Regions from separate parts of the Methylosinus sp. sav-2 genome, predicted to be linked through region 2. Evidence: predicted binding sites of a transcription regulator. Region 2 holds the regulator's gene; the other holds the start of a gene.
What was found. The regulator PhoB, encoded in region 2, activates phosphate uptake and scavenging genes when phosphate is short. The targets are predictions, from matches to a motif close to TGTCATNNANCTGTCAT.
Positions count from the first base shown of each region.

Region 1: EDE12_RS04165 (glycerophosphodiester phosphodiesterase) is a predicted target of PhoB. The motif match lies at 7,868-7,884, and genes of this name have one in related genera.

Region 1 is NZ_SOEJ01000001.1:885,096-900,339, forward strand. Features, by position in the region: gene leuB (3-isopropylmalate dehydrogenase) at 1-368, opposite strand, end outside; gene EDE12_RS04125 (hypothetical protein) at 602-1,069, shown strand; gene secG (preprotein translocase subunit SecG) at 1,187-1,681, shown strand; gene EDE12_RS04135 (CTP synthase) at 1,805-3,433, shown strand; gene EDE12_RS04140 (hypothetical protein) at 3,520-4,029, opposite strand; gene EDE12_RS04145 (ATP-binding protein) at 4,234-5,634, shown strand; gene EDE12_RS04150 (response regulator transcription factor) at 5,631-6,284, shown strand; gene EDE12_RS04155 (DsbA family protein) at 6,375-7,031, opposite strand; gene EDE12_RS04160 (fumarylacetoacetate hydrolase family protein) at 7,130-7,819, opposite strand; gene EDE12_RS04165 (glycerophosphodiester phosphodiesterase) at 7,948-9,198, shown strand; gene EDE12_RS04170 (heparan-alpha-glucosaminide N-acetyltransferase domain-containing protein) at 9,238-10,431, opposite strand; gene EDE12_RS04175 (Hsp33 family molecular chaperone) at 10,579-11,544, opposite strand; gene argF (ornithine carbamoyltransferase) at 11,581-12,531, opposite strand; gene EDE12_RS04185 (aspartate aminotransferase family protein) at 12,528-13,715, opposite strand; gene EDE12_RS04190 (GcrA family cell cycle regulator) at 14,319-14,858, shown strand; gene EDE12_RS04195 (hypothetical protein) at 14,907-15,244, opposite strand, start outside.
Region 2 is NZ_SOEJ01000001.1:263,436-278,679, reverse strand. Features, by position in the region: gene EDE12_RS01310 (MotA/TolQ/ExbB proton channel family protein) at 1-436, shown strand, start outside; gene EDE12_RS01305 (biopolymer transporter ExbD) at 417-866, shown strand; gene recR (recombination mediator RecR) at 1,106-1,711, opposite strand; gene EDE12_RS01295 (YbaB/EbfC family nucleoid-associated protein) at 1,731-2,054, opposite strand; gene EDE12_RS01290 (DNA polymerase III subunit gamma/tau) at 2,080-3,912, opposite strand; gene EDE12_RS01285 (GFA family protein) at 3,966-4,322, opposite strand; RNA gene ffs (signal recognition particle sRNA small type) at 4,348-4,445, opposite strand; gene EDE12_RS01275 (phasin family protein) at 4,492-4,923, opposite strand; gene EDE12_RS01270 (hypothetical protein) at 5,114-5,608, opposite strand; gene EDE12_RS01265 (potassium transporter Kup) at 5,611-7,563, opposite strand; gene EDE12_RS01260 (glycosyltransferase) at 7,842-8,993, shown strand; gene hpnC (squalene synthase HpnC) at 9,011-9,889, shown strand; gene hpnD (presqualene diphosphate synthase HpnD) at 9,886-10,749, shown strand; gene hpnE (hydroxysqualene dehydroxylase HpnE) at 10,746-11,990, shown strand; gene phoB (phosphate regulon transcriptional regulator PhoB) at 12,185-12,928, opposite strand; gene phoU (phosphate signaling complex protein PhoU) at 12,925-13,650, opposite strand; gene pstB (phosphate ABC transporter ATP-binding protein PstB) at 13,681-14,466, opposite strand; gene pstA (phosphate ABC transporter permease PstA) at 14,463-15,244, opposite strand, start outside.

The sequences.
Region 1 (15,244 bases), 620 kb from region 2:
GGCTTCAGCGAGGAGGCGTCCACCAGCGCCGGATAGCAGATGGCGGGGCGCAGATTGGCGAAGAGGCCGAGATCCTTGCGCAGCCGCAACAGGCCGGCCTCGGGGCGCACGTCATAGGGAACGCCGTCCCATTTCGGCCCGCCGACGGCGGCCAGCAGCACGGCGTCGGCGCTCTGGGCCATGGCCATGTCGGATTCGCTGATCGCCTGACCGTGGGCGTCATAGGCGGAGCCGCCGACGAGGCCCTTCTCCGTCTCGAAAGAGGCGACGCCGGAGGCGCTCAGAAACGCGATGAGCTTTTCGGCCTCGGCCATGATTTCCGGGCCGATGCCGTCGCCCGGCAGGAGAAGGAGCTTGTAGGCGGCCATGAAATCCTCTCTATCTCTGGTTCTCGGGGTTGCGCCGTCAATAAGGCGCGCGCTGCCGCAAGGCAACATCGCGGAGAAATCCATCGTGATGCGACAATCTGTCCGCGGCGGCCGGCTTGCCGGGATCGCGACGGCCGTGCAGCCTGCGTTCCGAGCCCCATAAGGAGCCCCGCTTCGCGCCCGTCCCATTTGGCGGGCGTGAAGGATAAAAACGAAAAGAGGAGACGCGTTTCATGTCGAAATCGAAGATCGTGGCGGCCGCCCTGCTCGCGACCGCGCTCACCGCCGGCCGCGCCGAGGCCTTCTGCCTGTTCTCCTGCGATCCGACCACAGACAACGCCCGCTCGGTTTTCGAGAATCGGCTGAAGCAGAAGTTCGATCCGGACGTCAAGGTGGTCAAATTCGAGGTGTCGCGTTTCTGGCAGCTGGATGTCGAGGGCGCGGGCCATAAGGCCGTCGAATTCTACTTCACCGGCACGGCGGAGTTCCCCAAGGGCGCCAATCTCGATTGCAAGCCGGATGAGGCCGGGGCCGTGAAGGAGGGCTGCTCGGCCAGCAAATATTATTCGACGACTGTCTCCAATCAGGAGATCAAGGGCCGGCAATATATCGAGCCGGGCGCCACGATCGAATTCAAGGACGAGACGCGCTTCGATCAAGCCCCGAGCGGCTGGAAGGGCCAGGACGGCAAGTCCTATTGATCGGGCGATCGGCGCCGCCCCTTCCCTAGGCCCGCGCAATTGGTGTAGAAGGCCCGCGACAAGAACATGCGCGGGCCGCGGGGCGGGCGGAAACCGGGCGTCGGGAGACAGCGGTTCATGCAGCAGGTTATCATCGTCATCCACCTGATGGTGGTGGTCGCTCTCGTCGTTCTGATTCTCTATCAGAAGTCGGAGGGCGGCGCGCTCGGCATCGGCGGCGGCGGCGGCCTGTTCACGGGCCGCGGCCAGGCCAACGCCGTCACCCGCGCCACCGGCATTCTCGGCGCCATCTTCTTTCTGACGAGCATCGTGCTCACTGTTCTCCCGGCCTGGGAGCGCGGTAGCGAGGGGGTCGATCCCGGCAAGCTGGAGCTCAAGGAGATCCCGCCGGCCGGCGCGCCGGCGACGGGCGCCTCGACGCCGGCTCCGACGGACAAGAAAGAAAGCATCTTCGACCAGCTGCAGCGCGTCCAGCAGCAGCGCCAGGGCGCGACGCCGCCGGCGGCCGAGCCGCCTGCTGCCGCCGCTCCGGCGACGGAAGGCGCGAAGGAGCCCGAGGCGAAAGCCCCCGAGGGCGCAGACGCAGACAAGGCTCCGGCCGAGCAGAAGTGAGGCGCGGGCGGCTCGCGAGGGCCGCCCTTCGCAGCTTCGGCCAGCGAACGGCCGGTGGAATTCCGCCGGCCGACGAAAAAAGTCTTTTCCGAATCGATCCAGAGGCGATAAGCGTAAGGCCCCATGGCGCGGTACATCTTCATCACCGGCGGCGTGGTCTCCTCACTCGGCAAGGGCTTGGCGTCGGCGGTGCTCGGAGCATTGCTTCAGGCGCGCGGCTACACCGTGAGGCTGCGCAAGCTCGATCCCTATCTCAACGTCGATCCTGGCACGATGAGTCCGTACCAGCACGGCGAGGTCTTCGTGACCGACGACGGCGCCGAGACCGATCTCGATCTCGGCCACTATGAGCGTTTCACCGGACGTCCCGCTTGTCGCCAAGACAATGTGACGACCGGGCGCATCTATCAGGACATTATCGCCAAGGAGCGGCGCGGCGACTATCTCGGCGCGACGATCCAGGTGATTCCTCATGTCACCAACGCCATCAAGGAATTTGCCCTCGAGGGCAATGACCACGTCGATTTCGTCCTGATCGAGATCGGCGGCACGGTGGGCGACATAGAGGGCCAGCCTTTCTTCGAGGCGATCCGCCAGCTCGGCAATGAGCTGCCGGAGAAGCATTGCATCTATATCCATCTGACGCTGCTGCCCTTCATCCCCAGCGCCGGCGAGCTGAAGACCAAGCCGACGCAGCATTCGGTGAAGGAGCTGCGCTCGATCGGCATTCAGCCGGATATTCTGCTCTGCCGCACCGATCGCGAGATCCCGCGCGAGGAGCGCCGCAAGCTCGGCCTCTTCTGCAATGTCCGCGAGAATGCGGTGATCGAGGCGCGCGACGCCGCCCATATCTATGACGTGCCGCGCGCCTATCACGCGGCAGGGCTCGACGCGCAGGTGCTCGCCGCCTTCGGCATAGACCCCGCGCCCAAGCCGGATATGAGCCGCTGGAATGCGGTGACGCAGCGCGTGAACAATCCCGAGGGCGAGGTCACGATCGCCGTCGTCGGCAAATATACCGGCATGAAGGACGCCTATAAGAGCCTCATCGAGGCTCTGGCGCATGGCGGCATCGCCAATCGCGTGAAGGTCAATCTCGACTGGATCGAATCGGAGGTGTTCGAGAGCTCCGATCCGGCCGCCCATCTCGAGCATGTGAACGGCATTCTCGTGCCGGGCGGCTTCGGCCAGCGCGGCGCGGAGGGCAAGATTCTCGCGGCCCGCTTCGCCCGCGAGCGCGGCGTTCCCTATTTCGGCATTTGCTTCGGCATGCAGATGGCGGTCATAGAGGCGGCGCGCGCCCTCGCCGGCATAGACAAGGCCAATTCGACCGAATTCGGCCCCTGCGAGGAGCCCGTCGTCGGCCTGATGACCGAGTGGCTGCGCGGCAATGCGCTGGAGCAGCGCTCCGCGAGCGGCGATCTCGGCGGCACGATGCGCCTCGGCGCCTATCCCGCCCATCTGAAGCCCGGCTCGCGCATCGCCGCCATCTACGGCCGCTGCGATATATCGGAGCGCCATCGCCACCGCTATGAGGTGAACGACGCCTATCGCGAGCGGCTGGAGGCGCATGGCCTCTCCTTCGCCGGCTCCTCGCCGGATGGCGTGCTGCCGGAGACGGTCGAAATTCCCGACCATCCCTGGTTCATCGGGGTGCAATATCACCCGGAGCTGAAGTCCCGCCCCTTCGAGCCGCATCCGCTCTTCGCCAGCTTCATCGAGGCGGCGAAGGCGCAGAGCCGGCTGGTCTGACAAAGCATAGGCGCGAGCGAGCCTGAAGGCTCGCGGTCCAAAGCGCATCCTGGACCGCGAGCCGTCAGGCTCGCTCGCGCTCGGAGTTACTCCGCTCGCTCGAGGCTCCGAGCGATCGTCGGCGCCGCGGCTTCGCCGGCGCGCCAAGCCGCGCGCGCCGCGAGGAAGGCCGCCGTCAGAAATCCCACCGTCGTCAGAGTGAAGCTCACGCCCGCAATCAGGGGAAAATGCGGCTCGACCGGCGGCAGCGTCGCCGGATCGATCTTCGGCGTCAGCGCGCGCAGCGCGAAGGACAGCGGATTGTTGAAGGTTCCGAAGCAGATAGAGACGATCATCCAGATCGGCGGCCGTAGGGCGTATTGGCGGAACAGCAGCGCGAAGACAAAGACGAACTGCGCCATCATCAGATAATCGATATGGGCGCGGATGAGATCGTCGCGCCGGGGAATGGCCTGGGCGAGCGCGCTGTCCGGGTAGAACAGAGTGACGCCCAAGATCCAGGCGATGGCGAGCGCCATGCCCAGCAGCAGCGTCGCAAAGGCGAGCAGAAAGGCGTTGCGCGACGGCAGGCGCGCCGCGATCGATCGCTGTCTCATCGTAAATCTCCGAAAACCCCGACAGGGGAGAGGGGCGATCCTGCCTGCTCGCCGCCTCTCGTCCTAGGGCGCCCGGACCCGCGTCGCCCGGGCATTTTGCCCGATCTTCCCGAGGTAAAGCAGAGCGGCGGCCGGATCGCATTGGCGGTCAAGGCGATTCCTGCTTTACTCGGCGATGCTGGGAGAAAGCCGGAGCGAAGCCCGATGCAATTGATCATTCGCCTCATCATGCGACTCGTCGCCATTGTGGGCTTTTGCCTGGCGCTCGCCATCGGCTGGGTGATGGACGACGCCAATCGCTCCATTCGCGCGGAAACGCGAGGCTCTGCCGAGCGCGTCGCCCATGAGCTCGAGCATCTCTTCTGGCGCGAGATTCTCTGGCGCGGCTCCATGCGGCGCGACAACATATTGCCCATTCCCAATTGGGAATCGCTGGCGACTTTGAAGCTGGTCTCCCCCGGCGTCTGCATCACTTTCGCGCCGGGGACGGAGGAGCCGCGCGTTCTGTGCAGCCAGATGGATGGCGTCGGCGTCGAGGCGCCGCAATGGTTCACCCGCGCTTTCGATCTTCTGTTCGGCGCGCCGGCGCCGGTGTCGCGGCCGCTCACCGTGCGCCAGCCGGAGACGGGCGCCGTGGTGGCGCGCGCCGATCAGGGCGCCGCCGTGCGGCAGGCCTGGCGCGAAATCTCCATCGTCGCCGGCGTCGCCGCATCCATGGCGGTCGGCGTCTGCCTGCTGGCGGCGCTCGCCATCTTCCACGCGCTGGCGCCGACGCAGATCATCGTCGATGGGCTGCGCCGGCTCGAGAATGGCAATTACCGCCATCGCATCAAATCCTTCACCAGCGGCGAGTTCGGCCTCATCGCCCGCGCCGTCAACGACCTCGCCGAGCGATTGGCGCAAACGACGGCGGAGCGGGTCGCGCTGACCAAGCGGCTGTTCGAGGTGCAGGAGGAGGAGCGCCGCGCTCTGGCGCGCGATCTCCATGACGAGTTCGGCCAATGCCTGACGGCGACCAGCGCCTTCGCTGCGGCGATAGAGGCGGGGGCGTCCGACCGGCCCGATCTCGCGGCCGACGCGCGCTCCATCGGCAAGGTGGCGCGGCGCATGACGATGACCCTGCGCGAGGCGCTGGCGCGGCTGCGCTCGCAGGATCTCGACGAGCTGGGCCTCGAGGCCTGCCTCGTTCAGCTCGTCGCCGGCTGGAACGCGCAGACGGCGCCTCGTGCAGTCGTGCATCTCGATCTGATGGGCGATCTCGCCGGCGTGCCGCCCGCGGTCTCCACCAGCGTCTTCCGCATCGCGCAGGAATGCCTCACCAACGCCATGCGCCACGGCCGGCCGAGCGAGGTTTTTCTCCGCGTGGAGCGGCTCGCCTCCAATGATGGTTTCGTCGCCCTCACCGTGGAGGACGATGGCGAGGGCGATCCAACGCGCATCGACTTTTCCGCCGGCCATGGCCTGCTCGGCATGCGCGAGCGCGTTTCCGCCTTCGGCGGCAGCCTCTCCATCGATCGCGCCGCGCGCGGCGTCTGCGTCGCGGCGCGCATTCCGCTGGCGCCGGCCAATTCCAACGCCGCCGGCGCATTCGGGCGGGCGGCGTGAGCGGCGTCTCGGTGCTGCTCGTCGACGATCATCCGATCGTGCGGGAGGGCTATCGCCGCCTGCTCGAGCGCCAGCCGGGCTTTCGCGTCGTCGGCGAGGCGGACAGCGCCGCCGCGGCCTATCAGGCCTATCGCAAATTCTCGCCCGATGTGGTGGTGATGGATCTCCAGCTCACCGGCGGCGCCGGCGGGCTGGAGGCGGTGCGCCATATAAGGCAATGGGACAAAAGGGCGCGCATTCTCGTCGTCACCATGCATGACGCCGCGGCCTATGCGTTGAAGGCGTTCGAGGCCGGCGCCAGCGGCTTCGTCACAAAGGGCGGCGAGGCGGCGGAACTGGTCCGCGCGGTGGAGACGGTCGCCCATGGCGGCCGCGCGCTCGGCGACGACATAGCGCGGGAGATCGCGGCGGAGCGCCTCGCCGAGGGGCGTTCGCCCATTGACGATCTCGGGCCGCGCGAGACGGAGATTCTCCGCCTCGTCGCCTCCGGCCGCACCACGGACGAGATCGCCGGGGCGCTCAACCTCAGCGCCAAGACGGTGCAGAATTACCACTATCAGATCAAATCCAAGATGGGCGCCCGCACGGATGCGCATCTCGTCTGGCTCGCCATCGGCGCCGGCCTGGTCGGCGGCGAGGGGGCGGTGTGAGAAGATGCGAGCCTGAAGGCTCGCGGTCCAAGGGCGGGATCGGACCGCGAGCCTTCAGGCTCGCCTCGTGAAGCCTCGCGCCGATGCGCTTTACGACTTCGTCTTCTCGGTCAGAATCCTCTCGAGGTCGGCCTCGGAAATCTCGCCGCTGTATTTGTCGCCATTGATGAAGAAGGTCGGCGTCGAATTAATGCCGAATTTCTCCGCCGCGCGGTCGCGCACCTTGCTCACATTCTCGAAGAGCTGCTGATCCTTCAGCGTCGCCTCGAATTTCTCCTGGCCGAGCCCGGTCTGCTTCAGCACGCCGGCGAGGCCGTCCAGCGGCTTGTCGACGAAGGCCCAGTTCTTCTGCTGGGCGAAGAGCAGATCGACCACCGCGTCGCGCTTGTCGCCGGCGTTGCGCGCCAGCATGAAGGCCGCCGTGGCCAGCGGATCGAGCGGGAACTCGCGCAGGATGAACTTCACCCTGCCGGTGTCGATGAAATTCTTCTTCAGCGTCGGATAGACGTCCTTGTGGAAGGCCGCGCAATGGCTGCAGGTCATGGAGGCGTATTCGACGATGGTGATCGGCGCGTCGGCCTTGCCCTCGACGATATCCGGCAGGGCGTTTGGCCCCATCAGCTCCTCGACCGGGATCTTGCCGCTCGGCGCCTTCTGGGCGAGGGCGGGCGCGGCGAGGCCAAAGACGGCGAAAGCCGCCGCGGCGAGCGCGGCGCGACGGGAAAATCGAAGGTCGAAGCTGGGCATGGACGCTCCATAGGGTCGCGGAACCGGCGGACCATAGAGCATTTTCGGCCCGCGGGGAATCGGCGGAAAGAGCGGTCTTTCCGCCGTCGCGCGAATCGCTACCCAACCGTCAGCGCGACGCCGCCCACGCCCTCGATCTCGCCCGTCACATGGTCCCCGGAAACGATCGGCCCGACGCCGGCCGGCGTGCCGGTGAAGATGAGATCGCCCGCCTCCAGCCGCACGAATTGCGACAGGATCGCCACGATCTCCGCGACGCTCCAGATCATGTCGGAGAGATCGGCGTCCTGCCGTATCGCGCCATTGACGGCGAGGCTGATGCGTCCCTTGCCCGGATGGCCGACGCGCGTCGCCGGCGCCAGCGCCCCCAGCGGCGCGGAATTGTCGAAGCCCTTGGAGAGGTCCCAAGGCCGCCCGGCCTTGCGCGCCTCGCTCTGCAGGTCGCGGCGGGTGAGGTCGATCCCGGCGCCATAGCCGAACACATGCGCGAGCGCGTCGGCGCGGGCGATATCCGCTCCGCCGCTTCCGATCGCCGCCACCAGCTCGATCTCGTGGTGCAGGTCCGTGGTGCGGGGCGGGTAGGGGATGGTCGCGCCGCTGGCGACCACGGCGTCGGCGGGCTTGGAGAAGAAGCAGGGCTGCTCGCGGCTCGGGTCCTTGCCCATCTCGCGCGCATGGGCGGCGTAATTCTGCCCGACGCAGAAGATGCGCCGCACGGGAAAGCGCCGGGTCTCGCCGGCAATGGCGAGCGCGGCCGGTTCCGGCGGCGGAAACAAAAATGCGCTCACTGCGAAACCTCTCGTTTCTGCGCGGAACAAGGGCGGCGGCAGCGCGAATGTCGCGCCGCCGTCATGCGCTCGAGAGACTGACCATCTATCGGAGCGATGTCAAAAGCACATCGTTTCGAGGTTATTTCATGATCGAGCTTCTGTCCCGCGCATCACGCGCGCTGATTTGCGCCGCTCTTCTCGCGCCGCTGTCCGCCGTCGCCTCCGAAGAAGGTCCCCAACGTCCCATCGTCATCGGCCATCGCGGCGCCGGCGGCTATGTCCCCGAGCATACGCTCGAATCCTACGCTCTCGCGATCGAGCTCGGCGCCGATTTCATCGAGCCCGATCTCGTCTCCACCAAGGACGGCGTGCTGATCGCCCGTCACGAGCCGAACATCATCGCCACCACAAATGTGAAGAGCCTGCCGCAATTCGCCAACCGCAAGCGCAAGGCCGTCGTCGACGGCGTCGAGCAGGAAGGCTATTTCGTCAGCGACTTCACCTGGAGCGAGATCAAGCAGATCGGCGCCGTGCAGGCCTTCGCCGAGCGCGACCCGGACTTCAACGGCCGCTTCCACATTCCGAGCTTCGACGAGATCATCGAGCTCGCCAAGCGCAAGGGCCGCGAAGAGGGCCGCGTCATCGGCGTCTATCCCGAGACCAAGCATCCGACCTATCATCAAATGATCAACCTCCCGCTCGAGGATCGCCTGCTCGCCGTGCTGACGCGCCATGGCTGGAACCATCATAGCGCTCCGGTCTTCATCCAGAGCTTCGAGCAGGCCAATCTGAAATATCTGCGCAAGAAGACGACGGTGCGGCTCATCCAGCTCATCGACGCCAATGACGTCAATCCCGACGGCTCGCTGGATTTCACGCCGCCCTATGATCGTCCTTATGATTGGACCGTCGCCGGCCGCCAGGGCAAATTCGCCGATCTCTTGAAGCCCGCCGGCCTCGCCGAGGTCCGCACCTATGCCGATGGCGTCGGGCCGTGGAAGACCTATCTCATCAGTTCCGCCTGCATAAAGATCGTCAACAACGCCTGCGCCGACGCCAATGGCGACGGCTCTGTCGATGAGGCGGATCGCAAGCTGCTGGCGCCGACCTCCGTCGTCGCCGACGCCCATGCGGCCGGCCTGCTCGTGCATCCCTATACGTTCCGCAATGAGCAGCGCCGTCTCGCCAGCGATTACAAAGGCGTTCCGGTCAATGAATATCTGACCTTCTACAAGCTCGGCGTCGATGGATTGTTCAGCGACTTCGCCGATACGGCGGTGACGGCGCGCTCGCTATGGGCGCTGAAAACCGACCCCGATGCGGCGAAATGTCTGGTCAAAGGCCTCTATGGCCATGACTCCGCGTGCCGCGGGCTGCGCTGGCTCAACGCCAATTGAGATGCATGACGGACGGCGGCGGACGACGCCGCCGTTCCTTTACAAATAGCTCAGCCACCAATCGCGCCGCCGCCGCTTGACGCGTGCGAACCAGGCGCAGGCCGGATAGATGGCGGCCATGACCAAAATCCAAATGACATAGGCGCCGGCGAGGCCGAGCCCGTAATTCTCTGGCGGCGGCCCGCCGCTCTCGAGGCCTTTGATATCGACGCCCTTCGCTATGGCGACGAGCACGGCCGCCGCCAGAATGGCGTAGAGATGCAGCACATAGGCGAAGAGCGGAACCCGCCCGAATGTGGCGAGCACGCGCCCCACGGCGCCGCCCGCCCGCTCCAGCGCCGGCAGCAGCAGAAGCCCGACGCCGAGCGTCACCAGCACGTAATGCAGCGAGGGCGGATATTTGGTGACGTTGAGGAAGGACAGCGCCGTTCTGACGCCTTCCGGATAAGTCAGCCAGAGCCGCACGTCGCCATAGACGCCAGCGAAGCGCAACACGACAAATCCCGCGAGAAAGGCGAGGCCGAGCGTGACGAGCGCCCGCATCCGACGTTCATGCGGCCATAGGAAGATCGGCGCGAGCCCATAGCCGAGCGCGATGACGCCGATCCAGGGCAGCACGGGATAATAGACCTGGCCGCGCAGGCCGAAGGGCAGCGGCCCTTTCTCGTGCAGCACATTCCACAAGGGCGCGAAGCCGCCCAATTGCGCCGCGTGAACGCCGTCGAAGAGATTGTGCGAAAGCAGGATCGCCGCGCCGATCGCCAGCACGACGCGCGTCGGCAGATGGATGAGCGCCGAAAGCGCGATCATGCCGCAGCCGATCGCCCAGAGCGTCCCCAGCTCGATCGCGCCCGAGCCCACCGTCCACACCGGGCTGATGATGAAAATGTCGAGCAGGATCAGCCACAGCCCGCGCGTCCGCAGGAAGCGAGAGAGCGCGCCGCGATCCTCGAGCGAGAGCCCGTGCAGATAGGCCGAGACGCCTGCGAGAAAGGTGAAGGTCGGCGCGCAGAAATGGGTGACGAAGCGCGTGAGGAACAAAGCGGGATAGGTGCGTTCGAGATCGGTCGGATCGAAGCGCAGCGCATCGGCGTCGAAGAAATCGCGTACATGGTCCAGCGCCATGACGATGATGACGAGCCCGCGCAGGCGATCGACGGAGAGGAGCCGCGTTCCGGCGGTGAGCGCGGCGTCGTGCGGGACGCTCGGGATTTTCTCCATTGTCTTCGTCATGACGTCTCTCCGCCGGCTATCGAAAATTCAATGAATGAAACTGCAGCCCTCACCCTCCCCTTCAGGGGGAGGGTCGGCCTGCGAAGCAGGACGGGGTGGGGTGAAACTCCCCGAGACTCGAAGATCACCCCCTCCCGAGCGCCCGCGCTACTCGAAATCCGCCGGGGCGAATTCGCGCAGCGTGCGGCAGAATTCGCAGGTCACGCCGATGCGGCCATTGTCGCCGATCATGTCGCTGCGGTCCTGCGGCGCGAAGCTGCGCAGGAGATTGGCGATGCGCTCCGTCGAGCAGCGGCAGGATTCGACGATTCTGCGCGTCGGATAGACGGTGACGCCGCGCTCGTGGAACAGCGAATAGAGCAGCCGCTCGCCCGAGAGCCCCGGATCGACCAGCTCGTGATCCTGTGTCGTCGCCGCCAGCGACAGGCCTTCGACCCAGGCGTCCTCTTCGCTATCGTTCGAAAGAGCGGAGCTGGCGGGCGCGTCGCCGGGATCGAGATCGCGCGGGCGCAGGGGCGTCCCCGGCAGATATTGCAGCAGCAGGCCGCCGACGCGCCAGCTGCGCCCGGCGGGCGTCACGCTCTCGGCCACGGCGAGGCGCACATAGCTCGGAATCTGCTCGGACTGGCGGAAATAGCGATGCGCCGCCTCGGCGAAGCCGTCGCCCTCCAGCGGCACCACGCCCTGATAGCGCGCGGCGTCGCGGTCGTGCTCCATCGTCAGCGCCAGATGGCCGCGGCCGAGCAGATCGCCCGGAGCCATGCCGGCGACGATGCGGCTCTCGTCATAGCGCGCGAAGCCGCGCAGCTTTCCGGGCGCGTCGAAATCGACGACGATCATATCGACCGGACCGTCGCTGCGCGTCTGCAATTGAAAGCGGCCGTGCGACTCGATCAGCGAGCCGAGCAGCGTCGTCAGCGCGGCGGCCTCGCCGAGCAGGCGCGCGACGGCCGGCGGATAATCGTAATGGGTGAGGATGGAATGCGCCGCCGGCCCGAGCCGCGTCAGACGTCCGCGCAGATCGAGCGGCTCGACCGCGAAGGGCAGCAGGCTGTCGTCCTCGGCGAAGGGCGACGCCGGCCGGGCGATGGCCTCATCCGCCCGTCGCGTCATTTGCGCGCCCGCCGCGTCATTTGCTCGCCTGTCGCGTCATGGCCCGTTCGCTCCGAAAACCCAGGCGAGCACGCCCTTTTGCGCGTGAAGGCGGTTTTCCGCCTCGTCGAAGACCACCGATTGCGGGCCGTCGATCACCTCGTCGGTCACTTCCTCGCCGCGATGCGCCGGCAGGCAATGCATGAAGATCGCGTCCTTATTGGCCGCGGCCATCAGCTTGGCGTTCACCTGGAAGGGCGAGAGCAGCGCATGGCGGCGCGCCTCCTCCTGCTCGTCGCCCATGGACACCCAGCAGTCGGAGATGACGGCGTCGGCGCCGGCGACGGCCGCGAAAGGATCGGCGGTGAGATTGAGCCGCACGCCATTGGCGCGCGCCCATTCGACCAGCTCGTCGCCGGGCGCGAGCTCCGGCGGCGTCGCGACATTGATCGTGAAGTCGAAGGGCTTCGCCGCATGGACCCAGCTCGCCAGCACATTATTGGCGTCGCCGGTCCAGGCCACGGTGCGGCCCTTTATCGGGCCGCGATGCTCCTCGAAGGTGAGCACGTCCGCCATCACCTGGCAGGGATGCGAGAGCTTGGTGAGTCCGTTCACCACAGGCACGCTGGCGTAGCGAGCGAGCTCGGTGAGATCGTCATGCGAGAGAATGCGGATGACGATGGCGTCGACGAAGCGCGACAGCACGCGGGCTGTGTCCGCAATCGTCTCGCCGCGGCCGAGCTGCATCTCATGGCCCGTCAGCATGATCGTCTCGCCGCCGAGCTCGCGCATGCCGAGATCGAAGGAGACGCGCGTGCGGGTCGACGGCTTGTCGAAGATCATCGCCAGCGTCTTGCCGGCCAGAGGCTGGTAGCTCGAGCGCGCGCCGCGCACGCGCGCGGCCTTTATCGCCGCGGCGATATCGAGAATGCGTCGCAGCTCCGTCGGCGGAAGCTCGGAAATATCGAGGAAGTGACGGACGCCCGTCAGCGGCGTATGGGCGGTCATCGCGCGGCTCCGGCGCTCTCCAGCTTCACACAGGCGGCGTCGAGCCGCCGCGCGGCTTCGGCCAGCTCATTCTCGCCGACGATCAGCGGCGGCAGCAGCCGCACCACATTGTCGCTCGCAGGAATGGTCAGCAGCTTGGCCTCGCGCGCCGCGGCGGCGAAGTCGCCATTGGGCACGCGCGTCTTCAGGCCGAACATCAGGCCCTCGCCGCGCACGCTCTCGATGATCGACGAATGACGATCCTCGAGCTCGGCGAGCTTTTGGCGGAACAGCACGCCGAGGCCGGCGACGCGCTCCACGAAGCCGGGCTCCAGCACCACATCGAGCACGGCGTTGCCCACAGCGGTGGCGAGCGGATTGCCGCCATAGGTGGAGCCATGCGCGCCGACGGTCATGCCCTTGCCGGCCTCCGCCGTGGCGAGACAGGCGCCGAGCGGAAAGCCGCCGCCTATGCCTTTGGCCAGAGCGGCGATGTCCGGCGTCACGCCGGAATGCTCGACCGCGAGGAAACGCCCGGTGCGGCCAATGCCCGTCTGCACCTCGTCGACGATGAGCAGCAGCCCATGGGCATCGCAGAGCTCGCGCAGGCCGGCCAGGAAGCGCGGCGGAGCCGCGCGCACGCCGCCTTCGCCTTGAATAGGCTCCAGCAGCACGCCGGCCGTCTGCGGGCCGACGAGCGCGCGCACGGCCTCGAGATCGCCATAGGGAGCCTGGTCGAAGCCGTCGGTCGGCGGGCCGAAGCCGTCGAGATATTTGGGATTGCCGCCGGCGGCGATGGTCGCCAGCGTGCGGCCGTGGAAGGCGCCCTCGAAAGTGATGAGCCGATAGCGCTCCGGCCGACCTTCCACAGCATGGAACTTGCGCGCGGTCTTGATCGCGCATTCGACCGCCTCGGCGCCCGAATTGGTGAAGAAGACCAGATCCGCGAATGTCGCCTGCGCGAGCCTGCGGGCGAGGCGCTCGGCCTCTGGAATCTGAAAGAGATTGGAGACGTGCCAGGGCTTCGCCGCGGCGGCCGTCAGCGCGCCGACGAGATGCGGATGGCCATGGCCGAGCGAATTGACCGCGACGCCGGCGCCGAAGTCGAGATAGCGCTCGCCATCGCTGGCGGTGAGCCAGGCGCCCTCGCCCCGCTCGAAGGCGAGATCGGCCCGCGCATAGGTCGGAAACAGCGCCGAAACCACTTGGCGACTCCTTCGGAGAGACCTTAGCTCGCCGGCGCCCGTCGGGTCCCGCCGCCATGCAGCGGCCGCCATGCAGCGAGGGTCTGAAAATCAAAGTGCCGCCCTTCTGGGGCGGCATCTTTCTCGTGGAAACATTCTAGGTCCTCCCCTTGCGCGGGTCAAATCCCATTCCCCCGCCTCATTCTCCATGGCGACGCGGCGCCGGGACTGCGGCGAAACGACGGCGCCGGCGCCGCCGCGATCGACCGCGCGACAAAGCCGCCGCGCGCCGATGACGCATATAGAGACGTTCGTGCGCGGCGAAATGCGCCGCCAGATGCGCCGCCATGCGTGAAATCCCATGCGTTTCGACGCCCATAGTGAGTCTTTCGCGCAACACCCGCGGGGAATGAGCGGCATTACCTTGTGGGGAACGCTGTTTCGCTTGCCAGGGACTCTTGCGCGTGATTCAACTGGTAGAGTAGCGTTCGCGTCATCGCCCACGACATCTCGTGTGGCGCCTTCATTCGAGTGTGTGCGCGTCTTGTCGACTCCGGCGTCGCCGGTTGCGCGAGCGTTCGCCGATTCTCTCGGCTGAAGCCGGCTTAATCGAGGAGGACCTTAATGTCCTGGACCGACGAGCGCGTCGAGATGCTACGCAAGCTCTGGAACGACGGCCTCAGCGCCAGTCAGGTGGCTGCCGAGATCGGCGCAGGCATCACGCGCAACGCCGTTATTGGTAAGATTCATCGTCTCGGACTCGCGCAGCGCGCCAAGACGCCCATAGCGGCGCGTCCGCGCGTCGCGAAACCACAACGCCCGCAGGCCGCTGCGCCGCGTGTGCATCACGGACATGCGCCCGCTGTCGTCGGCAATGTCGCGTTGGCATTCGCGCCGCGCGCGCTGGTGATGCCGGACGCCCGCCCGCAAGAGGAAGTCGTCATTCCAATGTCCGAACGCGTCACGCTGATGGAGCTCAGAGAGTCGATGTGCCGTTGGCCGATCGGCGATCCGACATCGGCCGAGTTTCGCTTCTGCGGCGCGCGCTCGCCGGGCGGCGGCGGCAGCCCTTATTGCGGCTATCATTCGCAGATCGCCTATCAGCCTGTGCAGGATCGTCGCCGCGCGCGCGATCAGCTTCGCTCCGCCGCGCGTCTCGCCTGAGACGCGTTCGTCTCGGGCGCCGAGCGTCCCGAGATCATTACGGCGAGCTTACTCCGCGTTCCAGAAATAGTGCCAGACGCCATCCGCGCCGACGCCGATCCGCATCACTTTCGGGCGGCCGTCGGCATTGGATGCGGCGAGATCGGCGAAGCGCACGCAGGCCCAGAGCGCGCGCGTCTCTTCCTCGCTCGCCGGCGGCGCGGGACGTCGCGCGAAAGCCGGCCATTCATAGCTCTCGAACGGCCCGCGCGTGATGCGCAGAAAAGGCTGCGACAATACGGCGCGCGCGAGTGAGAGCATCTCGCGTCCCGCGCGATCGAATGAGAGCGATTTCAAGGTCTCGATCGGATCGGCGCCCGCCGGCCGCCGCGCGCCGCGCTCGAACA
Region 2 (15,244 bases):
GCGCTCTTCCGATCTCGTCGCCTCCGAGGGGCAGCGCGACGCTCTGCAGGAGCGCGTGCATCGCGTGTCCGTGCTGGCCAGCGCCGCCGCGCTCGATCAGCTCCAGCAGCGTCTGCCGGGGCTGGCCACCATCGGCGCCGTCGGGCCTTTCGTCGGCCTGTTCGGCACGGTTTGGGGCATTATGAACTCCTTCCAGGGCATCGCCGCCTCCAACAACACCAGCCTCGCCGTGGTCGCGCCCGGCATCGCCGAGGCGCTGTTCGCCACCGCGCTCGGCCTCGTCGCCGCCATTCCGGCGGTGGTCTTCTACAACCGCATCAGCGGCGACATCGGCGCTTACGGCAAGCGCGTGACCGCCTTCATCGGCGTCTTCGAGGTCGAGCTGTCCCGTCATCTGTCGCGCAAGGGAGAGCGTCATGGCCTTCGCGTTGCGTAAGCACGATTCGGAATTCGATTCTCAGCCGATCGCCGATATCAATGTCACGCCGCTCGTCGATGTGATGCTCGTCCTGCTCATCGTCTTCATGGTCGCCGCGCCGCTGATGACCTCCGGCATTCCGGTCGATCTGCCGAAGGTGCAGGCCAAGCAGCTCAACGATCAGAAGCCGCCGATCGTCGTCAGCGTCGACGCGGGCGGAGGCTTCTTCGTCGATAAGCGCGAGGTTCCGGCGGACGGATTGCTCGCCGCGCTCAGCGACGGCAGCGACAACAGCAAGGATCGCCGCATCCATGTGCGCGCCGACAAGACCGTGCCTTACGGGCGCGTCGTCGAGGCCATGGGAGCGATCAACGCCGCCGGCTACTCCAAGGTGGCGCTGGTCTCCGAGGCGCCGACGGGCGGCGCGAAATCCGCCCCCGCGCCGTGATCGCATTCTCCCTCTCCCCGCGAGCGGGGAGAAGGAAGGCGGCGAAGGCCGCGATTTGCAAAGTGAGCGGACAGAAACCGCATGAATCTGCCCGCGCTTTTTCTTCGCTGACCTGTTTCGAGCTGACCCGGCTTTTCTAAATCCTCGACTTTTCACGCATCCTCGACTTGGCCCGACTACGGGTCGTCGGCGCAAACCCTCCCCAGGCGCGCTGGCGACCCGGTTTTTCGTTGGGGCTCTCAAAACGCCGTGCGGCGCTCCAGCGCTGCGGCCAGCGTGCCTTCGTCGAGATAATCCAGCTCGCCGCCGACCGGCACGCCATGGGCGAGGCGCGTCGTCTTCACGCCGAGCGGGGCCAGAAGATCGGCGAGATAATGCGCCGTCGTCTGCCCATCGACCGTGGCGTTCACGGCGATGATCGCCTCGCGCACGGAGCCTTCGCTCACGCGCTGCATCAGGCTCGCAATGTTGAGCTCATTGGGGCCGACGCCATCCAGGGGCGACAGAACGCCGCCGAGCACATGATAGCGCGCCGCCAGCAGTCCGGCGCGCTCCAGCGCCCAGAGATCGGCCACCGTCTCGACAATGACCAGAATGCCGGCGTCGCGCCGCCCGTCGCGGCAGATGGCGCAAGGGTCGCTGGTGTCGATATTGCCGCAGGTCGTGCAGGTGAGGATGCGCTCATGCGCGACGCGCATCGCCTCGCCGAGCGGGCCGAGCAATTCCTCGCGCTTGCGCATGAGATGCAGGACGGCGCGCCGCGCCGAGCGCGGCCCGAGCCCGGGCAATCGCGCCAGCAATTGCACGAGGCGCTCGATCTCGGGTCCGGCGATGCGTTCGGCCACTTTGTTTCGCTCGGAGCGATCAGAACGGCAGCTTCAGCCCCGGCGGCAGCTGCAATCCGCCGGTCACTTCCTTCATCTTCTCGGCGAGCGTCTCCTCCGCCTTGGCGCGCGCCTGCGCATGGGCGGTGACGATCAGATCCTCGAGAATGTCGCTCTCCTCCGGCTTCAGCAGGCTCGGATCGATGGCGAGGCGCTGCAGCGCGCCTTTGGCGGTCATCGTCACGCGCACCAGCCCGCCGCCGGCCTCGCCTTCCACCAGAGTCTGGTCGAGCTGCCCTTGCAGCTCGGCCATCTTCGATTGCATGGCCTGCGCCTGCTTCATCAGTCCCATGAAGTCGAGCATATTTCTCTCCTCGCGCAGCGACGTTTCACACGTCGTCCGGCTCCTCGTCGTCATAAGCCAATTCGGCGCCGGCCGTCGCGGCCTGCTCCGTCTCCTTGCCGCGCACGGCGACGATCTCCGCGCCGGGAAACCGCGCCAATATGCTCGCCACCAGCGGATCGGCCTCGATCCCGGAGCGCTTCTCGCTCTCGCGGGCCAAGGCCTCCTCGCGCAGCGTCGGCGCGCCGCCGGCGGCGAGCGCCACCAGCCAGCGCGTCCCGGTCCAGTCCTGCAGCTTCTGCATCAGCAGCTGCGGCAGCCGCGTCGAGCCGCCCGGCGTCAGCTCGAACTCGATGCGCCCCTGCTCGAAGCGCACGAGGCGAACTTCCGTCTCGAGCGCGATCTTCAATTGTATGTCGCGCTTCTCGCCGGCCAGGGCCACGAGCGCGCGGAAATCGGCGATTTTCACCCCCGTCGCCGGGGATGGCTCCGCGGCGCGGCGCTGGGCCGGCGCGGCGCTGGTCGCGAGTGCCGAAGGCGCTGGCGAGAAAGCCGCGGGCTTGGGCGAAACCTTGGGCGCCGGCGCGAGCGCGACCGGGGGCCGCTCGCCGGGCGCCGTCGACGGAGTCGGGCTCGGCGCCGGACGCGGCGCGCCGCTTTGGCCGAAGCCGAGCTTGCGCAGCGCCTCCTCCGGCGAGGGCATTTCGGCGGCGTGGGTCAGACGCACCAGCACCATATCGGCGCTGGCGAGCGGACGCGGCGAGCTGCGCAGCTCATCGACGCCCTTCATCAAAATCTGCCACGCCCGCGTCAGCACGGAAATGGAGAGCGTTCCCGCCGCATCGCCGCCGCGGCGGCGCTCCTCCTCGGTCAGCGCATTGGATTGCGCGGCGTCCGGCGCGAGCTTCAGCCGCGTCACCAGATGGGTGAATTCGGCCAGCTCCAGCAGAACTTGCGCCGGATCGGCGCCGCCGTCGTATTGGTCCTGCAGCAAAGCGATGGCGGCGGCGATCTCGCCCTTCATCGCCGCCTCGAAGAGATCGATGACGCGCGATTTGTCGGCGACGCCGAGCATCAGCCGCAGGTCCTGCGCGGCGATCGCGCCGCCGCCCGCCGCGCCATGGGCGATCGCCTGATCGAGCAGCGACAGCGCGTCGCGCGCCGAGCCTTCCGCCGCGCGGGCGACCATGGCCAGCGCCTCGTCCTCAATGGTCACGGCCTCGAGATCGCAAATCTTGCGCAAATGCGCGGCGAGCAGGCCGGCGTCTATGCGGCGCAGATCGAAGCGCTGGCAGCGCGAGCGCACGGTGACGGGAACCTTGTCGATCTCCGTCGTCGCGAAGATGAATTTCACATGTTCCGGCGGCTCTTCCAGCGTCTTCAGCAGGCCGTTGAAGGCGGCCTTGGAGAGCATATGCACTTCGTCGATGATGTAGACTTTGACGCGCGCCATCACCGGGCGATAGCGCGCGTTCTCGATGATCTCGCGAATATCGTCGATGCCGGTGTGCGAGGCGGCGTCCATCTCCAGCACATCGGGATGGCGCGAATCGATGATCGCCTGACAATGCGCGCCGAGCGCGTCCATATGGATCGTCGGGCGATCGACGGCGGGGCGGCCGCCCTCGGCGGGCAGCTCGTAATTGAAGGCGCGGGCGAGAATGCGCGCGGTGGTCGTCTTGCCGACGCCGCGCACGCCGGTCAACAGATAGGCCTGATGGATGCGGTTCAGCTCGAAGGCGTTCTCGAGCGTGCGCACCATCGGCTCCTGGCCGATGAGATCGGCAAAGCCGGAGGGGCGATATTTGCGCGCCAGCACGCGATAGGCGGCGGAAGGCGCGCCGGCGGCTTGCGGATCGGGAAACATCGCGTCATCCATGGCGGAAGTCTAAAGGCTCGCGACCGCCTTATCCACCGCCATGCGGCGAAAATCTAGACGCTTCTCCCGTCGACGTGTGTCGACGCCAGCGCGCGCGGATCGACGCCGTCGAGGCAATTGACGTTGACCGCGACCATTTGCGCGCCATCCGGCGACACGCCCTGGGCGAAGGGCTCGATCCCGCAGATCTTGCAGAATCGGTGAGCGATCATCTTCTTGTTGAAACGATATTCGACGAGAGCATCCTCGCCCGAGCTCAAGTGGAATTTTTCCGCGGGCGTAAAGCTCAAGACGGCGCCCAGTCGCTGACAACGGGAGCAATTGCATGTGATGGTGTGGTCGAGGTCCAGCGTCGCCTCGAATGTCACCGCCCGACATTGGCAGGAGCCGTGATACGACGCATCGCCCATATGCAAAATTCTCCGCAAAACCTAAAGTGGGAGGCTGGACGAAGACCCGCCCGGAACTCGTTAGGGCTGCTTCCTTCCGGACCTGACCCGGTTGGCGAGTGGAGCGTCCACCGCCAACCTCCCGCGCCCTATGTGGCAAAACTCGCGCGCCGGCGCAAGGGCGCCTTTGCTAATGCTCCCCCTTGCCCGCCTCGCGCGCCTTGGCGGCGAGCTTCTCGGTCTGCTCGCTGATGTCGGCGATGATCTTGCTGGCCGCCTCCTGGTTCGCCTTGGCCGCCTGCTCTCCCGCGCTCTGGGCGGAGACGAAGGCTTCCTTGGCGAGGTTGGAGCACAGCTCGCCGACGCGCGAAGCGCGGGCGAAGAAATCGCCATAGGCGTTGCGGTAGAATTCCGACTGCAATTGCATGATGTCGTCGATCTTCTGCACGCGCAGCAGCTTCTCGAAATAGTTGCGGCTATTGTCGAGCGACTGCTTGGAGTAGTCGGTCGCCTCCTCCGCTATGGCGCGCAGGCTCTTGGCCGTCGAGCTGGTCGCGGTGTTGAAGGCGTCGAGCTGATATTTTCCGAGATCGCGAAAATCGTCGAAATTCAGATTGGCCATTGCATCCTCCCGCCGGTCGCGGCGCGGGGGAGGCGGCCCTCCCAGGCTACGCGCACGCGACACTGCTCGCTGGCGCGATTCTCGGAAATGCGCGGCGCGAGGGCAAATCGTGGAAACCACGTAATCGCGCCTGCGACGGCTCTGTCCGTGGATTTCATCCCTCTTATAAAATCCTCTGGAATAGAAATGGTCAATTCTTCGGCTCTGCGTTCTTTCTAGAGATATCGAGAACGCAGACACCAGACCAAGAAGCGAACACTAAAAACGCAATTGCTAAGTGTACTGTAACCAAAACTCTCGATTCGCCACGTTCAACAAAGTTTCTTATTATTTGCAAGAACCCAAATTTCCAAGTCGGAAGCACAACTGCTGCCAAAACAATTAAAAAAACAAAAGTAAGTAAAATTTTCATACCGGCGTCGCCATTTTTTACATAGCGCGTCATAACGTATTTTCGAAAAATATCTAAATTAGTATATATTATATATGATATAAATAAAACAGTCAGCGCAAAGTAAGTTATAACAATAGAATATAATGCTAGAAATCCAAATGTATCTACAAAATTAATTGCTTTAAGCAAATGCATTATTCCCAAAAACACGCCTGTCGAAATATAAATCAGCCCCACGAGTCCCTTGAAAAAATCTGTTGGGTCCTGCTCTTCTTTTGTTTCGGTTGTCATAATCAAATCGTCAGCTGAGCGCCCAGCTCCACCACGCGGTCGGTCGGTATGGAGAAGAAGTCGGTGGCGTTGGCCGATTGCCGGGTCAGAGCGACATAGAGCTTGTCCTGCCAGACCGGCATTTCCGAGGCCGGGCTCTCCTTGATCGAGCGGCGGCCGAGGAAGAAGGAGGTGGTCATAATGTCGTATTTGACCCCCGCCTTGCGCATCGCCGCCAGCGCCGCCGGCACGCGCGGGCTCTCCATGAAGCCGAAATGCAGCGTCGCGCGGGTGAAGTCGGGCGCGAGCTTCTCGATCTCGAAACGCTTTTCCGCCGGCACGCGCGGCGTGTCCTCCGTGTTCACGCATATGACCAGCACGCGCTCGTGCAGCACCTTATTGTGCTTGAGATTATGCAGCAGCGCGGTGGGCGCTACCTCCGGGTCGCTGGTCAGGAAGACGGCCGTGCCGGGCACGCGCGTCGGCTTGGATTTCTCCAGCATGGCGATGAGATCGCGGATCGGGATCGAATCGCGATGCGTCTTCTCGGCGAGCAAGGATGTGCCGCGCACCCAGGTCCACATCACCACCATGGAGCCGCCGCCGAGCAGCAGCGGAACCCAGCCGCCCTCGACCACCTTCATCAGATTGGCGGCGAGAAAGGCGAGATCGACGGTCAGGAAGGCCAGGATGAACAGCGACGCCGCCCAGAGCGGCCAATGCCATTTGCGCCACACCACGATGAAGGCGAGCGCCGTCGTCGTCACCATCGTGCCGGTGACGGCGATGCCATAGGCCGAGGCGAGCGCGCTCGAGCTCTTGAAGGCCGTGACCAGCACCAGCACGCCGATCAGCAGCAGCCGGTTCACGCGGCCGATATAGATCTGCCCCTCCTGCGTCGCGGAAGTGTGGGTAATCTCGAGGCGCGGCAGCAGGCCGAGCTGTATCGCCTGGCGCACGATGGAGAAGGCGCCGGTGATGACCGCCTGGCTGGCGATGACGGTGGCGAGGGTCGAGAGAATGACCAGCGGCAGCAGCGCCCAGTCCGGCGCCAGCAGGAAGAAGGGATTCTCGATCGCCTTGGGATCGGCGAGGATCAGCGCGCCCTGGCCGAGATAATTGAGGAACAGCGCCGGCAGCACGAAGAAGATCCAGGCGATCTGGATCGGCGCGCGGCCGAAATGGCCCATATCGGCGTAGAGCGCCTCGGCGCCGGTGACGACGAGGAAGACCGAGCCCAGCACGGCGAAGCCGACCCAGCCATGGGTCAGCAGAAAGACGAAGCCGTGGCGCGGATCGAAGGCGCGCAGAACCTGTGGCGCATCGCCGATATGGGAGGCGCCGAGCGCCGCTATCACGATGAAGAAGATCGCCATCACCGGGCCGAACAGCGCGGCGACGCGCGCCGTGCCATGGCTCTGCCCCCAGAACAGCGAGACGAGAATCGCAACTGTGATGGGAAAGACGAACTCGCCGAATTTCGGATTGACGATCTCGAGGCCCTCGACCGCCGAGAGCACGGAGATGGCCGGCGTGATGATGGCGTCGCCGGAGAATAGCGCCGCGCCGGCGACGCCGAGAAGGAAGACCGGCCTCGCGCGCCGGCCCAGCGCGATCTGCGCCAGCGCCATCAGCGAGAGAATGCCGCCCTCGCCGCGATTGTCGGCGCGCATCAGGAAGAACACATATTTCGCGGTGACGGTGAAGATCAGCGCGAAAATGAGCAGCGAGATCGTGCCGATGACGACATCCTCGCCGAGCCCGCCGGATTTGGCGTGGGCGAGCGACTCGCGCAGCGCATAGAGCGGGCTGGTGCCGATGTCGCCATAGACGACGCCGATCGAGCCGATGATGAGGCCCGCGCTCGTCGCCGAGCCGTGTCCCTCGGCGACGGGCGCCGGCTGCGTCGCCGCCGCGCCCTCCGTGTCGCATCGAGAGGAAGAGCCCGCCGCGTCACGCGCCACATTGGGATCCATGGAAATTTCCTCGAATGACATCGGAATGCGCGGGCGCGCCGCCGGTCCCTCGACATGCTGTTCGACATGCTCGGACCCGGCTGCGCCGGCGCGGCGATATACGCCTGTTCCAGATGGAAGAGAAGCCGCCGCCGGCCATTTCTGAGGAAAATCCCTTAGACGCCGGCGGTTGCGATGCGGCGTTCGCCGGCCGGGCTGGCCTCGCGGCCGCGGCGATGCTATGGCCGAGCCCTCGTCACATCGTCCCCGGCGACCCCGGCGACGCGAACGCTCGGAATATGATCGCGATTGTCCTCGGAGGCGTCGGCCTCCTCGTCTGGCTCTATCTCCTGCTCGGCAATGGCGGCTTCTGGCGCCTGACCGAGCACGACCGCCGTTTCGTCCCCAAGGGCGCGCAAGTCCCCATGGGCGTCCGCGTCGTCGCCGTCATTCCGGCGCGCGACGAGGCCGACGTCGTCGCCATCGGCCTGCGATCTTTGTTCCGCCAGGAGTTCTCCGGCCGGCTCGAGATCGTCCTCGTCGATGACGAGAGCTCCGACGGCACGGCCGAGGTCGCCCGCGCCTGCGCCCGCGAGGAAGGCGCCGAGGAGCGCCTCACAGTGCTCCAGGGTCGACCGGAGCAGGGCTGGACCGGCAAGCTCGCGGCCATGGACCGCGGCGTCGCCCATGTCCTTTCCAGCGGCGTCTCGCCCGATTTCATCTTGTTCTGCGACGCCGACATCGCCTTCGCCCCCGGCCTCGTCGAGCGGCTCGTCGCCGGGGCGGCGGCGCGCGGGACGGTGCTCTCCTCGCTGATGGTCAAGCTGCGTTGCGAGAGCCTCGCCGAGCGCTGGTTCGTGCCGGCTTTCGTCTTCTTCTTCCAGATGCTCTACCCCTTCCCGCGCGTGAACGACCCGAAAAGCCCGGTCGCCGGGGCGGCCGGCGGGGTGATGCTGGTGCGCCCCGCGGCGCTGGAGGAGGCCGGCGGCCTGCAACAAATCCGCGGCGCGCTGATCGACGATTGCGCGCTCGGCAAGCTCATGAAGAAGCAGGGGCCGATCTGGCTCGGCCTCACCGACGACGCCTGGAGCCTGCGGCCCTATCCGCATTTGCGCGATATAGAGCAGATGGTGACGCGCTCCGCCTATGCGCAATTGGGCTATTCGCCCTGGCGGCTGGCCGGCGCTGTCCTCGGCATGGGCCTCGTCTATCTCGCGCCGCCCATTCTCGCCTTCGCGGCGCCGGAGCCCGCGGCTTATATCGCGCTCGTCGCCTATCTATTGATGGCGCAGTCCTATATGCCGTCTCTGCGTTTCTACGGACGCAATCGGCTCGGCGCCTTCGCCTTGCCGGCGGTCGCGGCCTGCTATACGTGGTTCACGCTATTGTCGGCTTGGCGGCACACACGCGGGCGCGGCGGCGCCTGGAAGGGCCGCTACCAGGCCCCCTGAGGAGGATGAGCGATCACATGAGCGACATCGCCGCCGCCGCTTCGGGGAAGGGCCATAAGGACGAGAATTTCCCCGTCGCCTCTCTCTTCGCGCCGCGCCATCGCGCGGCCGTCCTCGCCTTTTACGATTTCGTGCGCGCCGCGGACGATATCTCCGACCATGCGACGCTCCCGGGCGATCAGAAGATCGCCATGCTGGACCGCATGGAGGCGGCGCTGCTCGGCTCCGGCGAGGATATCCCCGTCGCAGCAAAGCTGCGCGCCGAGCTGGCCGTCCGCGGCCTCGAGCCCCGCCATGCGCAGGATCTGCTCATCGCCTTCCGCCGCGACGTGACGCAATTGCGCTATCGCGACTGGGACGATCTCATCGATTACTGCCGCTATTCGGCCATGCCGGTCGGCCGCTTCGTGCTCGACGTCCATGGCGAGGATCGCGCGCGGACATGGGGGCCGAATGACGCGCTCTGCGCGGCGCTGCAGATCATCAATCATCTGCAGGATTGCGCGAAAGATTATCGCAATCTCGATCGCGTCTATCTGCCGCAGGACATGCTCGCCGCCAATGGCGCGAGCGTCGAGATGCTCGCCGCCGATCGCGCCTCGCCGCAGCTCGCCGCGACATTGCGCGCGCTGGCCGAGCGCACGCAGGGGCTGCTGAAGGAGAGCGCGCCTTTCGCCGATCTCATCGTCGACACGCGCCTCGCCATGGAAGTGGGCGCGATCCAGCGCCTCGCCGAGACGCTCACCGCGCGGCTGCGTGTCGCCGATCCGCTGAGCGAGAAGGTTCACGCCTCCAAGCGCCAATATCTGCTCACGGCGCTGGCCGGCGCCGGGATCACTCTGCTGCGCCGGCTCGTCTCGCCGCGCGCCGCCTCCGCCGCGAGCGTCGCGCGATGAGCATGGAGACGATCGCCCCCGAGGCGCCGCGGGTCGCCGCGAAAAGCTCTTTCTATCTCGCCATGCGCATTCTCGAGCCCGAGCGGCGCGATGCGATGTATGCGATCTATGGCTTCTGCCGCGCCGTCGACGACATTGCGGACGAGGAGGGCGACCGCGCCCTACGCCTCTCCCAGCTCGACGATTGGCGGCGCGATCTCGATGCGCTCTACGCCGGCCGCACGCATAAGCGTTGCGCCGATCTGGCGCGGCCGGTGCGCCGCTTCGGCCTCGAGCGCGCCGATTTCGAGGCGGTCATAGACGGGATGGCCATGGATGTCGTCGAGGACATTCGCGCGCCCGAGTGGGATCGGCTCGATCTCTATTGCGATCATGTCGCGAGCGCCGTGGGGCGCTTGTCGGTGCGCGTCTTCGGCCTCGCCGATGAGGCGGAGAGCGCCGGCGGCGCGCTGCCGACCAAGGCGCGCATGCTCGCCTATCACATGGGCCGCGCCTTGCAGCTCACCAATATTCTGCGCGATCTCGACGAGGACGAGGCGCGCGGGCGGCTCTATCTCCCGCGCGAGGCGCTGGAGGCCGCGGGCGTCGCCGATTTCTCGCGCGGCGCAGTGCTGGCGCACCCCGGCCTTCAGCAAGTCTGCGCTGCAGTGGCCGAGCGCGCGCGCAAGCATTACGCGGAATCGGAGCTGCTGATGCGCGTCTCGCCGCAGCGCGCGGTGAAGGCGCCCTATCTGATGGCGACGGCCTATCGCTCGGTTCTCGATCGTCTGGTGGCGCGCGGCTTCGCGCCGCCGCGCGCGCCGGTCTCCGCCTCGCGGACGAAAGTCCTGCTGGCCCTGCTGAGATTCGCGCTGACGTGAGCGGAACGACGCATATCATCGGCGCGGGTCTCGCCGGCCTCTCCTGCGCCATTCGTCTGACCGACGAGGGCCGCAGCGTCGCGCTCTATGAAGCCGCGCGCATGGCGGGCGGGCGCTGCCGGTCCTATTATGATTCCAGCCTCGATCTCGTCATCGACAATGGCAATCATCTGCTGCTCTCCGGCAACGCCACGGCGCTGGATTACGCCCGCCGCATCGGCTCGGTGGATGAGCTGGTCGGGCCGAAGGAATGCGCCTTCGACTTTTTGGACACGCGCGACGGAACGCGCTGGCGCATGAGGCCGAACGCCTCGCGCCTGCCCTGGTGGATTTTCGTGGCGGATCGCCGCGTGCCCGGCACGGCGCCTGCGGATTATCTCGGCGCGATCGGCATTCTCCTCGCCAAAAAGGGCGCGACCATCGGCGAGGCGATGAATTGCTCGGGCGTGCTCTATGAGCGGCTGTGGGGGCCGGTGCTGCTCTCCGCGCTCAATACGGAGCCGCGCTGCTCCTCCGCCGCGCTCGCCGCCGCCGTGCTGCGCGAGACGCTGGCCGCTGGCGGCGCCGCTTGCCGTCCGCTGGTCGCGCGGCGCGGGCTCGGGACGGCGTTCATCGAGCCGGCGCTGAACGCTCTCGCCGCGCGCGGCGCCGCGCCGCGTTTCGCCGCGCGGCTGAAGGGAATCGAATTTTCCGAAGAGCGCGCCACAGCGCTCGATTTCGGCGACGAGAAAATCGCGCTCGGCGAGAATGACAGCGTCGCGCTCGCCGTCCCGCCCTGGGCCGCGCAGGAGCTCGTTCCGGGCCTCGTCGCGCCGGATGATTTCCGCGGCATCGTCAATGCGCATTTCAAGATCGCGCCGCCGCCGGGGCAGCCGGCGCTGCTCGGCATGATCGGCTCGCTCACCGAATGGCTGTTCGCTTTCGAGGACAGGCTCTCGGTGACGATCAGCGGCGCCGATCGGCTGATGGACGAGTCCCGCGAGAGCCTCGCCGAGCGCATATGGGCCGAGGCAGCCGCCGCCACGGGCCTGCCGGCGGCGCTGCCGCAATGGCAGATCGTCAAGGAAAAGCGCGCCACTTTCGCCGCGACGCCGGCGCAGCAGCAGCGCCGCCCCGGCGCTGTGACGGGGTGGCGCAATCTCTTCCTCGCCGGCGATTGGACTGCGACCGGCCTTCCGGCGACGATCGAGGGCGCGATAAGGTCGGGCTATCGCGCGGCGGAGCTGGCGGGGCGTTCATAGGTCGAGCCCGCCGCCGCCGTCATCGCGAGGAGCGTAGCGACGACGCGATCCAGGGACCGCCCCACGGCTCTGGATTGCTTCGCTGCGCTCGCAATGACGATGGGCAGAGGGAGCGCGTGCAGACAAAAGCGAGCCTGAAGGCTCGCGATCCAAAGCGCCCCCTGGACCGCGAGCCTTCAGGCTCGCATCGCCCCTCAATTCCTCCCGAAGGTCTCGTCGAAGGAATAGCCGGTGCCGCGCACGGTGCGGATCGGGTCCTTCTCGCGGCCGCGGATAATCGCCTTGCGCAGGCGGCCGACATGCACGTCGACGGTGCGCTCGTCGATCTCCGCCGAGAGCCCCCACACGCTGTCGAGCAATTGCGCGCGCGAGAAGACGCGGCCGGGTTTTTCCATCAGATATTCCAGCAGACGGAACTCCGTCGGGCCGAGATGAATCTCGCGCCCGCCGCGCTTCACGCGGCGCGTCTCGCGGTCGAGGTCTATGTCGCCGGCGACGAGCCGCGTCGCCACGCGCTCCGGCCGCGCGCGGCGCAGCAGCGCATGCACGCGCGCCATCAGCTCCGGCGGCGAGAAGGGCTTCACCACATAATCGTCGGCGCCGATGGAGAGGCCGCGCACGCGCTCATTCTCGTCGCCGCGCGCGGTGAGCATGATGATCGGCATGCTGCGCGTGTCGTCGCGCGCGCGCAGCCGTCGGCAGATCTCGAGGCCGGAGACGCCGGGCAGCATCCAGTCGAGAATAACGAGATCGGGCTGCGATTCGGAGAGACGGATCTCCGCCTCGTCGCCGCGCTCTATATGCTCGACGAGAAAGCCCTCGGCCTCGAGATTATAGCCGAGCAGCAGCGCCAGCGCCGCGTCGTCCTCGACGACGAGTATGCGCGGCGCGCGGTCGTGCGGCGCCTCGCGCGGAGCGGCGACGCGGATTTCATTCATTTCGTAGGCTCATCCGGTTCCGCGCTGGCGGGAAGGCTCGCCGATTTGCCTTTGGGGCGGTCGGTCGGCATCGCCTCGCCAGTGACGAGATAGACGATTGTCTCGGCGACATTGGTGGTGTGATCGCCGATGCGCTCTATGTTCTTCGAGCAGAACAGCAGATGCGTGCAGAAGGAGATGTTGCGCGGGTCCTCCATCATGAAGGTGAGGAGATCGCGGAACACCGAATCTTCCAGCGCATCGAGCTCGCTGTCGTTGGTCCACACGGCGCGGGCGCGCTCGACATCGCGCTGGGCGTAGGCGTCGAGCACGTCCTTCAGCTGTATGGCGGCGACTTCCGCCATCGTCTTGAGGCCGATGACGGCGCGCGGCACGCGCGCCTCGGAGAGGATCTTCACCGTGCGCTTGGCGATGCTCTTGGCGAGATCGCCGACGCGCTCGAGATCGGCGGCGATGCGCATAGCGGCGATGCATTCGCGCAGATCGATGGCGAGCGGCTGCCGCCGCGCGATGGTGAGGATGGCGTTCTCCTCTATCTCCCGCTGCAGCGCGTCGAGGCGCTGATCGGTGGCGACGACGCGATGGGCGAGCTCAATGTCGAAATTGGCGAGCGCATCCATGGCTTCGGCGAGCATTTTCTCGGCGATGCCTCCCATCTCGGCGATTCTGCGGCCGAGCACTTCGAGGTCGCGGTCATAGGAGCTGACGATATGTTCGCTCATGGTCTCAATGTCCTCGTGCGCGATGCGCGCTCAGCCGAAGCGGCCGGTGATATAGTCCTGCGTCTTCTTGTTCTGCGGCGCGGTGAAGAGATTATTGGTCTCGCCGAATTCGACGAGATCGCCGAGATACATGAAGGCGGTGAAATCGGAGACGCGCGCCGCCTGCTGCATGTTGTGGGTGACGATGGCGATCGTGTAGCGCTCCGACATTTCGTCGATGAGCTCCTCGATCTTCGCGGTCGAGATGGGGTCCAGCGCCGAGCAGGGCTCGTCGAAGAGGATCACCTCCGGCTGAATGGCGACGGTGCGCGCGATGCACAGGCGCTGCTGCTGGCCGCCCGAGAGGCCGAGGCCGCTCGAATTCAGCTTGTCGCGCACCTCGTCCCACAGCGCCGCGCCGCGCAGCGCCGCCTCGACGCGCCCGTCGAGCTCGCTGCGCGAGAGCTTCTCGTAGAGGCGAATGCCGAAGGCGATATTGTCGTAGATCGACATGGGGAAGGGCGTCGGCTTCTGGAACACCATGCCGACGCGCGAGCGCAGCAGGTTGAGATCGATGTGCGGGTCGAGGATATTCTCGCCGTCGAGCAGCACCTCGCCCTCGGCGCGCTGCTTGGGATAGAGGTCGTACATGCGGTTCAATATGCGCAGCAGAGTCGATTTGCCGCAGCCGGACGGGCCGATGAAGGCCGTCACCTTATGGGTGTAGAGCGGCAGCGAGATCGATTTCAGCGCCTTCGACGACCCGTAATAGAAATCCAGATCGCGAACCGAGACTTTCGTCGGAATAGTGGCTTCGACAACCGGCATGGCGGTCATTTGTTTTTTCCCTGGCTGCTGAGCGCGCGCGCGGTGATGGAGAGCAGAAGGACGGCGATGGTGACGAGCAGAGCGCCGGTCCAGGCGAGCTGCTGCCAGTCCTTGTAGGGCGAGAGCGCGAATTGGAAGATGACGACGGGCAGGCTGGAGACCGGCGCGTTGAGATCCGTGCTCCAGAACTGATTGTTGAGCGAGGTGAAGAGCAGCGGCGCCGTCTCGCCGGAGACGCGCGCAATGGCCAGCAGCACGCCGGTGACGATGCCGGATTTCGCCGCGCGATAGGCGACGCGCATCAGCATATGGGAGCGCGGCAGGCCGAGCGCCGTCGCCGCCTCGCGCAGCGGCAGCGGCACCAGCAGCAGCATGTCCTCCGTGGTGCGCACGACGACCGGCACCACCAGCACGCCCAGCGCCAGAGCGCCCGCTATGCCGGAGAAATGCCCGACCTGCGCCACCACCACCGTATAGACGAAGAGGCCGACGACGATGGAGGGCGCGCTGAGCAGAATGTCGTTGATGAAGCGCACCACGGTGCTGAGCTTCGAGTAGCGGCCATATTCGGCCATATAGGTGCCGGCGAGCATTCCGAGCGGAGTGCCGAGCAGCACGCCGATCGTCGTCATCACCAGCGAGCCGGCGATGGCGTTGAGCAGGCCGCCGGTGGCGCCGGGCGGCGGCGTCATCTCGGTGAAGACGGCCGGCGAGAGGCCGCGCGCGCCCTCATAGATCAGCGCGCCGAGGATCAGCACCAGCCAGGCGAGGCCGAAGACGGTGCCGG